2 regions of the Isoptericola sp. 178 genome follow, and region 2 is predicted to be linked to the other one. Evidence: riboswitches for the same ligand, from Rfam matches in the RefSeq annotation. Region 2 holds a riboswitch; the other holds the start of a gene.

Region 1 (5,315 bases), 270 kb from region 2:
CCGCGGGGTCCGGGATCGAGGCCCTCGGCGGCCTCGTGGTCAACGGACCGATCGCCCGGACGACGGCGGACACGGCGCTGCTGCTCGAGGGGATGCTGCGCCGCACCCCGGACGGCCACGTCGACCACCGGTTCACGCTGCGCACCCCCGCCGCGCACGCGGGGTCATACCTCGCGGCCGCGCTGCGCGGCGAGGTCCCCGGGCGGGACGACGACGGCGACCGGTTCCGGGTGGGGGTCACCACCTGGAACGCCTGGGACGACTACTACGACGTCACCGTGGCGCCGGAGGCACGGGCGGCCCTCGACGCGGGCGTCCGGGCGCTGGCGGGTCTCGGGCACGGCGTCGAGGAGCACACCTGGGACCCGGTCCCGGAGTACGGCGACGCCTTCCGCAGCCTGTGGATGGGCGGCGCGTCGGCGGTACCGATCGACGACGACGCGGTGCTGGACCAGCTCGAGCCGCTGACGGCATGGCTGATCCGCCGCGGCCGGCAGGTGCCGGCCCGCGAGCTCGCCGAGGCCCTGGCGACGCTGACCCGGTTCGAGCGGACCCTCATCGCCGGGATGGGCGACCTGGACGCCGTCGTCACTCCCGCACTGGCGATGACGCCGCGGCCGATCGGCTGGTTCGACGCCGCCGACCCGGACCACAACTTCGCCCAGCAGTGCCAGTACACGCCGTTCACGTCGTGGCTCAACGTGGCCGGGCTGCCCGCGATCACCGTGCCGACGCACTGGACGGCGGACGGGCTGCCCATGGGGGTGCAGATCATCGGCCGTCCCGGCGGCGAGGTCACGCTGCTGGCGCTCGCCGCCCAGCTCGAGGACGTGCTGCGCTGGCCGGAGAGGCATCCGCCCGTCTGGTGAGGCCGGTCAGTCGGGGACGCAGGCGAACGCCTCGTCACCGCCGGGGCCGGCCGTGGCCAGCAGGCCGTCCAGCCCGGACCCCTCGGGCACCGGACGCGGGTCGTCCACGACGACCCACAACCCGTCGACGACGGCGTAGTCGGCCCGCGGCCCGTCGGCGACGAGCGCGGCCACGGCGGCCACGAGCCGCTCGACCTCCTCGCCCGCCGTGCCGGCGCCGACGGACGCGCGGACGGCCCCGGCGCGGTACCCGAGCCGGGTGAGCAACGGGTGCGCGCAGAAGCGTCCGTCGCGCACGCCGATGCCGTGCTCCGCGGACAGGTAGGCGGCGACCTGGCCGGGCTCGTAGCCGGACACCGTGAACGTGACGACGCCGACCGCGTCGGGGGCGTCGGGCCACAGACGGACGACCTCGACGCCGTCGATCGCCTTCAGCCCGTCGACCAGCCGGGCCCGCAGCGCGTCCTCGTGCTCGCGCAGGGCCACGGTGTCGACGGCGGCGAGCGTCTCGCAGGCGGCGGCGAGCGCCACCGCGCCGAGCACGTTGGGCGAGCCGGCCTCGTGGCGGGCCGGGCCGTCGTGCCAGTCGGTCCCGTCCACGCGCACGCTGCGCACCGCGCCGCCGCCGGCGAGGTAGGGCGTGCCGGCGTCCAGCCAGTCGCGGCGGCCGACCAGGGCGCCGGCACCGAACGGCGCGTAGGCCTTGTGGCCGGAGAAGGCGAGGTAGTCGACGCCGGTCGCGGCCAGGGAGAACCGCCGGTGCGGCACGAGCTGGGCGCCGTCCAGCACCACCCGGGCGCCGGCGCCGTGCGCGGCGGCGACGACGTCGGCGACCGGCAGCGTCTCGCCGGTGACGTTGGAGGCCCCGGTGACGGCCAGCAGGGCGTAACCGCGCCCCGCGGCCGCCCCGGCGGCGAGCTCGGCACGGACCGCCTCGAGCGTGGCGGCGACCGTGCCGCGACCGGTGAGGACCGTGGCGTCGGTCGTGCGCTGCCACGGCAGGAGGTTCGCGTGGTGCTCGACGTCGAGGACGAGCACGCGGCCCGGCGTGCCGTCCGCGGCGGGGACGCATCCGGCGAGCAGGTTGAGCGCGTCGGTGGTGTTGCGCACCAGCAGGGTGAGGTCGTCCGGGCGGGCACCGACGAACTCGCCGATGGTGGCGCGGGCGGACTCGTACAGCGTGGTGGAGACCTGCGAGAGGTAGCCGGCGCCCCGGTGCACCGAGGCGTACAGCGGCAGGGCCGCTGTGACGCGGTCGCCGACGGCCTGCAGCGCGGGCGCCGAGGCGGCGACGTCGAGGTTGGCGTACGGCACGCGCCGTCCGTCGACCAGCGGGGCGGGGGTGTCGTGCCCGAGGACGGGCAGCACCGGCGTCAGCGCGTCGACCCGGTCGGCCTGCGGACAGGCGGGGCTCTCGGCGATCGTGGTCATGGCGTCCTCCTCGGTGTCCCGGGGAGCCGTCTCCCCGCGCTTGCCCGACGCCGGTCGGCGCCGTGCCTGGTCGTCACCCGGGGCACCCCGCCGCGAGGGGAGGGTTGCCGGCCAGCGAGCCGGGGCTTGGCGCTGGCGCTCTTGACCTGGTGCCAGGTTCACGGATCCGCGCCGGGGTGTCAACAGATGGTCAGATGGTCTCGCGATGTGGTCGTCTCGCGGTCGAGCAAGCCCGGGGCGCGGCACGGCGTCCACCAAGCGAGACCGACGTCCCGCTTCATGGACGCCGTCGCGTACGATCGTGGAGACCATCCCGAGCGGCCGAGTGACGTGGCACGTCGACGCCGCAGCAACCCCGCGGGACCGTGCCGTCGTCGTCGACCGCGACGAGCGAGCACGGGACCGGGCGCGGGTGCTACCGCCACGACCGATGGGAGGAGTGCCGTGACCGCACCGATCGAACCCCGACCCGCGCAGGGCTACGCCGGCGACCTGACCCCGCAGCAGGCATGGGACCTGCTCGCCGCCGAACCCGGTGCCGTCCTGGTCGACGTCCGCACCGAGGGCGAGTGGCGCACGGTCGGGGTGCCCGACGTCGCCTCGCTGGACAAGGCCACCGTCTTCACGCAGTGGGTCACCGGCGACGGCCGACCCAACCCGGGATTCCTCGCCGAGCTCGAGGCCGCCGGCGTGCCCACCGACCAGCCCGTGGTGTTCCTGTGCCGCTCCGGGCAGCGCTCCATCGGCGCCGCTCGCCTGGCGACGTCGGCGGGCTACGGCCCCGCCTACAACGTGCTCGAGGGTTTCGAGGGGCCGGTGGGCCCGTTCGGCGCCCGCGACCAGGCCGGGTGGAAGGTCCGCGAGCTGCCGCACACCGCCTACGCCGAGCCGACCCGGTGACCCGCACCGAGATCCCCACCGGTCCCGGCCCGAACCCCGAGCCGTACGGCGGCGCCGGCCACGCGCCCCTGCCCCCGACCGCACGTCCCGCCACCCTCGCGGTGCGCGGCGGCCACCGCCGCTCGGACTTCTCCGAGACGTCCGAGGCCCTGTTCCTCACCCAGGGCTACACCTACGACTCCGCCGCCGACGCCGAGGCAGCGTTCGCCGGCGACCACTCCCGGTTCGTGTACTCCCGGTACGGCAACCCGACGGTGCGCACCTTCGAGGAACGCCTGCGCCTCATCGAGGGGGCCGAGGCCTGCTACGCCACCGCCACCGGGATGTCCGCGGTGTTCACCACGCTGGCCGCGCTGGTGCGCAGCGGGTCGCGGATCGTCTCGGCCCGGGCCCTGTTCGGCTCCACGAACGTCATCTACGACGAGATCCTCGCCAAGTGGGACGTGCGGGTCGACCTCGTCGACGGGCACGTGACGTCTCAGTGGGAGGAGGCCCTGGCGACCCCCGCCGACGTCGTCTTCTTCGAGACACCGTCGAACCCCATGCAGGAGCTCGTCGACGTGCGGCGCGTGTGCGAGCTGGCCCACGCCGCGGGTGCCGTCGTCGTGGTCGACAACGTGTTCGCCACCCCGGTCCTGCAGCGGCCGCTCGAGCTGGGCGCCGACATCGTCGTGTACTCGGCGACCAAGCACGTCGACGGCCAGGGCCGGGTGCTCGGCGGGGCGATCCTCGGCCCCCGGGAGTTCCTGTCCGGACCGGTCGAGACGTTCCTGCGGCACACGGGGCCGTCGCTCAGCCCGTTCAACGCCTGGGTGCTGCTCAAGGGGCTGGAGACCCTCGACGTGCGGGTGCGCGCGCAGAACGCGAGCGCGCTGCAGCTCGCCGAGTACCTCGAGTCCGCCGACGGCGTCACCGGCGTGCGCTACCCGTTCCTGGCCTCCCACCCGCAGCACGAGCTGGCGAAGGCCCAGCAGACCGGGGGCGGCACCGTGGTCACGTTCGACCTCGCGGTGCCCGACGACGCCACCCCGGAGCAGGCGAAGCAGCGGACGTTCCGTTTCCTGGACGCGCTGCAGATCGTCGACATCTCGAACAACCTCGGGGACGCCAAGTCCTTGGTCACGCACCCCGCCACGACGACGCACCGGCGGCTCGGCGCCGAGGGACGCGCGGCCGTCGGCATCCACGAGAGCACGGTGCGGCTGTCCGTCGGGCTCGAGGACCCGCTGGACATCGTCGAGGACGTCGCCCAGGCGCTGCGGGCCTGACCCCCCGTTCCGCCGAGCATGCCGTCGCGGCCCGTCCCGGCACCGGGACGGGCCGCGAAGACCTGTTCGCCGTCGCGAGAGCATGGTCGCGGCGGAAGCAGGGCCGGATATGCCAGCTGCGACGCCTGCGACGAGGCCGTGGAGGCCAGCGCCGAGGACCTCGAACGGCTGGTGCTCGGCGTCGCCGCCGGGACTCTGCGCGAGTGGGTGCGCCGGAGCCGGCCGGGCGCCCGCACCGGCGGCCGCCGGCAGCCCTAGCCCCGTCGGGACGGCGACGGCGCGCCATAGGCACCGCGGGACGTCATCCCGGTCGCCCGGATCCTGACGTCTCCACCGGGTGGTCGAGGCGGTGGCCGCCGGACGCGGACGGCGGCCGACGTCACTCCGTCTCGCCCCGGACCATCTCCTCCTCGGCGTCCGGGCGGGTGCTCGCGAACGCGTCGGCCGCACGGCGCAGGGCGACCGCGACCGAGCCCACCACGAGCCCCTCGCCGGGGTCGCTGGAGCGCTCGACCACACCCCGGCGGAAGTCGCGGACCTGCTCGCGCAGCGCGTCGACGAGCTCGTCGCGGTCCTCTCCCCAGGCGTCGGCGCGGAGCACCCCGGCGAGTGAGCGCAGCACTCCGACGAGCGGTTCGCACAGGTCCTCGGGCAGGCGCACCGGTTCGGCGGTGTCCACCAGCAGCGTCACGACGACGTCGACGGACGCCGCGACCGTCTCCAGCTCCTGGGCCCGGGCGTCCTGCCCCTCGGTCCACCGCCGATACCGGCGGACCCGAGGGTGGCGCCCGGCCTTCGCGGCATCACGGCTCTCCCGCACCGACACCCGGGTCTCCTCGAGCACCGG
Region 2 (5,315 bases):
GGAGGTACCCGCCCCCGTGCTGGTCCTCGGCCCGGAGACCCGGTTCGGCGTCGTCAGCGACATCGACGACACGACGCTGGTCACCGGTGTCCCCCGTCCGCTCCTGGCCACCTGGAACACGTTCGTGCGCCGGGCGGGCTCCCGCCGCGCGGTGCCCGGCATGGCGGCGCTGTACCGGGAGCTCGAGGAGACCCATCCCGCGGGCGCGTTCTTCTACGTCTCCAACGGCGCCTGGAACACGGCCGGGGCGCTGCGGGCGTTCCTCGCGCGGGAGGACTACCCTGCCGGGCCGATGCTGCTGACCGACTGGGGGCCGACGCTCACCGGGTGGTTCCGCAGCGGCCGGGAGCACAAGGCCGCCAGCCTCGACCTGCTCATGTCGTGGTTCCCGCACGTGCGCTGGCTGCTCGTCGGGGACAACGGGCAGCACGACCCGGAGATCTACGCGGAAGCCGTCGACCGGTGGCCGGACCGGATCGCCGCCGTCGCGATCCGGCAGGTCGCCGGGGCGGACCGCGCCCCGGTCACCGACCCCGCGTCCGGGACGACGGACCCGCTGGACGACGCGGCGGCCCCGACACCGGTGATCCGGGGCGAGGACGGCACCGTCCTCGCGCGGGGTCTCGGCCGGGTGCCCGGGGTGCTCCGGGACTGAGTCGCGCGGTGCCGTGCTGACTCGCCGAGCCTGGTACTGACTCGCGCCGGGATGCAGCCGGCCGGCCGGCGGTGGTCAGGCGCCGAGCTCCTGACCGCTCATGGCGTGGATCGAGGCCATGACCTCGTCGGTGAGCTCGCGGCGGGCCTGCGCCGGCCGCATGCCGGCGGGGAGCTGCCGCTGCGGCGCGATCGGTGTCCCGAAGTCGACCTGGATCCCCCGGTACGGACGGGGCAGGCGCCGGCCGACCGGCTGGACCCGGTCGGTCCCGCGCAGCGCCACCGGCACGATCGGCGCGGGTCCGGCCAGCGCCAGCCAGGCCACACCCGTGTGCCCCTTGTGCAGCCGGCCGTCGCGGGACCGGGTCCCCTCGGGGTAGATCCCGAACGCGTCCCCGCGCTGCAGCACCAGCAGGGCGTCCTGCAGGGAGCGCTGTCCGGCACGGGGGTCCTCGCGGTCCACGGGGATGTGACCCATGGTGGTGAAGAACCAGCGGTAGACGCGCCCCTTGAGCCCCCGACCGGTCCAGTACTCGGCCTTCGCGATGAACGTGACGTGCCGCGGGGTCACCAGCGGGATGATGATCGAGTCGATGAACGACAGGTGGTTGCTCGCGAGGATGACCGGCCCGCGTCGCGGCACGTGGTGCAGCCCCGTGACCCGGGGCCGCAGGAACACGTACACCAGGAGCGACAGGATCAGCTTGAGGACGCGGTAGGTCACCGGCCTATTGTGCCCGAGCCGGTCCGGCGACCGTCCGCGCCGACGGCTCAGCCGAGGCTGACGAGGTAGTCCTCGGCGTCGTCGTCCCAGGCCAGCTTCACGGCACCCGCTTCCTCGGCACCGCGGCAGAACTGCAGGAAGCCCCGGTAGCCGAGGGCCTTCTCCGAGAAGTCCGGACGCTGCTTGCGCAGCAGGTTCTTCAGCCCGGACAGCGGCGTGCTGTCCCCGGCCTCGCCGACGACGACCCGCAGCAGGTCGAACGCGTGGGCGCTGTCCGGCTGCGCGGGCAGCTCGACCACCGGGTCACCCGTCGACGGTCCCTCGGACAGCACGACGAAGTCTCGGTCGGCGAGGTAGCGCAGGAACTCCGTGAACGTCCGGAACCCGTAGTCGGACTCGGTGAACGTCGGCTCCTTGCGCACCAGCGTGCGCTTGAGCTGGGACGCCGTGACGGAGCCGGACGAGGAGGCCTGCAGCCCGGCGAGCGTCTGGGCGACCTTGACCTCCATGCTCGGCGGTTCGCCGGCGGGGGTGTCGTCCTCGTCGACCTCGGGCGCCAAGGTGGCCTGCGGCGCCGGTTCGGGCGCCGGCTCGGCCTTCTTGCGTCGGCTCTTCGCGGCCGATGCCGGGGCCTCGATGGCCTCGGCGGCCGTGGTCGTGGTCCGTCGGCCGCCACGAGCCGTCGCCCCCGTGGCGGCGCCGGACTTCCTGCCCGACGACTTCTTGCGCGCTGACTGCTCGGCCTCGTCGGGCACGTCGACGCCCTCGAGGCGGTCGTAGAAGAGGAACTCGTCGCAGGCCCCCGGCAGCAGGCGGGACGTGGACTTCTCGACGCCGACGCCGATGACGTTCTTGTCGAGCTCGCGCAGCTTGGTGACCAGCGGGGAGAAGTCCGAGTCGCCGGTGCACATGACGAACGTGGTGATGTAGTCGCGCTCGAACGCCATCTCGATCGCGTCGACGACCATCTTGATGTCGGCGGCGTTCTTGCGCGACGCCCCCATGCGCTGCGGCATCTCGATGAGCTCGACCTGGTGGCGGGTCAGCATGCGGCGGTCCTCGTCGAAGTAGGACCAGTCGGCGTACGCCCGGCGGGTGACCACCCGGCCGCGCACGGCCAGGGCGTCCGCGATCGGACCGAAGTCGAACTGCATCCCACCCAGGTGCTCCCGGGCGCCGAGCGCCAGGTTCTCGTAGTCGAGGAAGACGGCCAGGCGCTCTTCACGTTCCATGGCGCCACACTATGCCCCGCGCGAGCCGGGGGTCGTCCCGGGACGGCCGGAGCCGACGTGAGACGCTCGACGGACCGGCAGGTCCACAGCCCCAGGAGGTACCCGTGCGCGCGATCGTGTTCACCGAGCTCGGCGGACCCGAGGTCCTGCACCTCGCCGACGTCCCGGCACCGGAACCGGCCGCCGGCCAGGTCCGCGTGCGGGTCGAGGCCGCGGCCGTCAACGGCTGGGACCTCAAGACCCGCGCCGCCCGGATCCCCGGTGTTCCCCTGCCGGAGTTCCCCGCCGTGCCGGGGCTGGAGGTCGCGGGTGTCGTGGACGCCGTCGGCGACGACGTGACGGGCGTGCGGCCCGGTGACCGGGTCGTCGGGTTCGCCGACACGGGCGGGTACGCCGCGCTGGCCCTGACCTCCACGTTCGCGCTCGTCCCGGACGGCCTCGACCCCGCCCGTGCCGTCACGGTGCCCGTCTCGGCGGAGACCGCGCACCGGGTCCTGCGCGTGCTCGGGGTGACCGACGGCGAGACCCTGCTCGTGCACGGCGCGTCCGGGTCGGTGGGCGAGCTCGCCGTGCAGCTCGCCCGACGCCGGGGGGCGACGGTGATCGGCACCGCCTCGCCGGCGAACCAGGACCGCGTCGCGGCGCTCGGCGCCACGCCGACCACGTACGGGCCGGGCCTCGTCGAGCGGGTGCGGGACCTGGCGCCGTCGGGCGTCGACGCGGTCCTGGACACCACCGGCGCGGGCGTCCTGCCCGACTCGATCACGCTGCGCGGCGGGACGGAGCGCATCGTCACCATCGCGGACCCGGCGGCCTCCGACCTCGGGATCACCTTCAGCTCCGGGGCCCGGCGCGACCCCGACGAGCTGGCCGAGGACGTCACCTCCCTCGCGCGGGGCGAGCTCACCACGACGCTCGGCGAGGTCCTGCGGCTCGACGACGCGGCACGCGCCCACGCGCTGGTCGAGAGCGGCCGTGGCGGGGGCAAGGTCGTCCTCACCCCCTAACACGTCTCATCATGCGACATCGCTTGTCCGCAGGCTGAACAGCGCGTAGGGTCGGACCCCGACAAGCCATCCAGAGCGGCCGAGAGTCCTGGCTCGACGACGCCGCAGCAACCCGTTCTCCGACGGAAGCCTCCCGAGGACGAAGGTGCTCAACACCAGGCCCGATGGAGTGACGCATGGTCGCCGAGGCATCCCCGCATCTCCCCGCGCCGCCGCGCCCGGAACCGTCCCGCCAGACGGTGAGCTTCGAGCTCATGCCGCCGCGGCGACCCGACGCCGCCCCGAAGTTCTGGGAGACCGCCCGTCGGCTCGTCGCCGCGCGCCCGGACTTCGTGTCGGTGACCTACGGCGCGGGCGGCGGGGACCGGGACACCGCCCGCGACGTCGTCTCCCGACTCCTCGCCGGCACGCCCGTGCTGCCGATCGCGCACCTGACCTGCGTCGGCGCCTCGCGGGAGAACGTCTCGGAGGTCGTCGACGAGTTCCTCGAGGCCGGGGTGCGATCCTTCCTCGCGCTGCGCGGCGACCCGCCGCGGGACCAGCCCGACTGGCGACCGCCCGCCGGCGGCGTCCACTCGGCCGTCGAGCTCGTGCACCTGCTGCGGGAGGTCGAGGCCCGGCGGTGCGCCACCGACCCGGCTGCCGCCGTCCGCGGCGCCGCCCGCCCGCTGACGATCGCCGTGGCCGCGTTCCCCGACGGCAACGTCCAGGCCGGCACGACCCGTGCCCAGGAGGTCCGGCGCCTGCTGGAGAAGCAGCAGGCCGGCGCGTCCTTCGCCGTCACCCAGTTCTTCTACCAGGCCGACTCCTACACCGACTTCGTCGCCGAGGCCCGCGCGGCCGGCGTGACGATCCCGATCCTCGCCGGGCTGCTGCCCACGACCGAGCCGCGCCGGCTCCGTCGCGTCGAGGAGCTCACCGGCGTCCGTGCGCCCCAGCACCTGCTGGACGCGCTGGACTCCCGGCCGGACCCGGAGGCGCAGTACGCCTACGGGACCGCGTACGGCACCGAGCTCGCCCAGCGGGTGCTCGACGCCGGCGCGCCCGGTCTGCACGTGTACACGTTCAACAAGCACCGTCCCGCTCTGGACCTGCTCGAGGGTGTCCACCTCGGCGGTCCGGCGTCCGTCCCCGTCGACGACGCCGACCTGGCCGGCAGGCCGTGGGTACCGAGCATCCCGACCCCCGCACCGGCCGCGCTCTGAGGGGACGGACCGCTGCCCGGGACGCACCCGCGTCCCGGGGAGCCCCGTCGTCCCGACCACGCGTCCCGGAGCCCGCGAAAGGACTGCTCATGACCGTTCCGACCACCACCCCGTTCCCCGGCGGCACCATCCTCGGCTACCCCCGGATCGGCCGCCGCCGTGAGCTCAAGCGCGCCGTCGAGGCGTACTGGGCCGGCCGCACGGACGCCGTCGACCTCGAGGTCGCGGCCGGCACCCTGCGCCGCGAGACCGTGCAGCGGCTCGTCGCGCTCGGTCTCGACCCCGAGGACGGCTCCGTCCCGGGTTCGTTCTCGTACTACGACCAGGTGCTCGACGTCGTCGCCCTGCTCGGCGCCGTCCCGGCCCGGTTCCGGGACCTCCTGGACGCCGACGACGGCTCCCTCGACCTCGACGGCTACTTCACCGTCGCCCGCGGACGCGGCGAGGACGCCCCGCTGGAGATGACCAAGTGGTTCGACACGAACTACCACTA

The links. A riboswitch is a leader RNA that binds a small molecule or an ion and turns the genes downstream of it on or off. The one in region 2 is predicted to bind S-adenosylmethionine.
Region 1: it holds a riboswitch for S-adenosylmethionine, as region 2 does, so the genes downstream of both, Q6349_RS02590 (aminotransferase class V-fold PLP-dependent enzyme) here and Q6349_RS03835 (methylenetetrahydrofolate reductase) in region 2, are expected to answer to the same signal.

Annotation. Positions count from the first base shown of each region.
Region 1 covers NZ_JAUQYN010000001.1:552,447-557,761, forward strand. The annotation lists gene Q6349_RS02585 (amidase) at 1-869, shown strand, start outside; gene Q6349_RS02590 (aminotransferase class V-fold PLP-dependent enzyme) at 876-2,300, opposite strand; SAM riboswitch class IV at 2,332-2,447, opposite strand; gene Q6349_RS02595 (rhodanese-like domain-containing protein) at 2,745-3,200, shown strand; gene Q6349_RS02600 (O-succinylhomoserine sulfhydrylase) at 3,197-4,468, shown strand; gene Q6349_RS02605 (DUF6226 family protein) at 4,487-4,726, shown strand; gene Q6349_RS02610 (aromatic acid exporter family protein) at 4,848-5,315, opposite strand, start outside.
Region 2 covers NZ_JAUQYN010000001.1:820,208-825,522, forward strand. The annotation lists gene Q6349_RS03815 (App1 family protein) at 1-655, shown strand, start outside; gene Q6349_RS03820 (1-acyl-sn-glycerol-3-phosphate acyltransferase) at 731-1,378, opposite strand; gene Q6349_RS03825 (NYN domain-containing protein) at 1,426-2,610, opposite strand; gene Q6349_RS03830 (NADP-dependent oxidoreductase) at 2,715-3,617, shown strand; SAM riboswitch class I at 3,681-3,788, shown strand; gene Q6349_RS03835 (methylenetetrahydrofolate reductase) at 3,857-4,822, shown strand; gene metE (5-methyltetrahydropteroyltriglutamate--homocysteine S-methyltransferase) at 4,912-5,315, shown strand, end outside.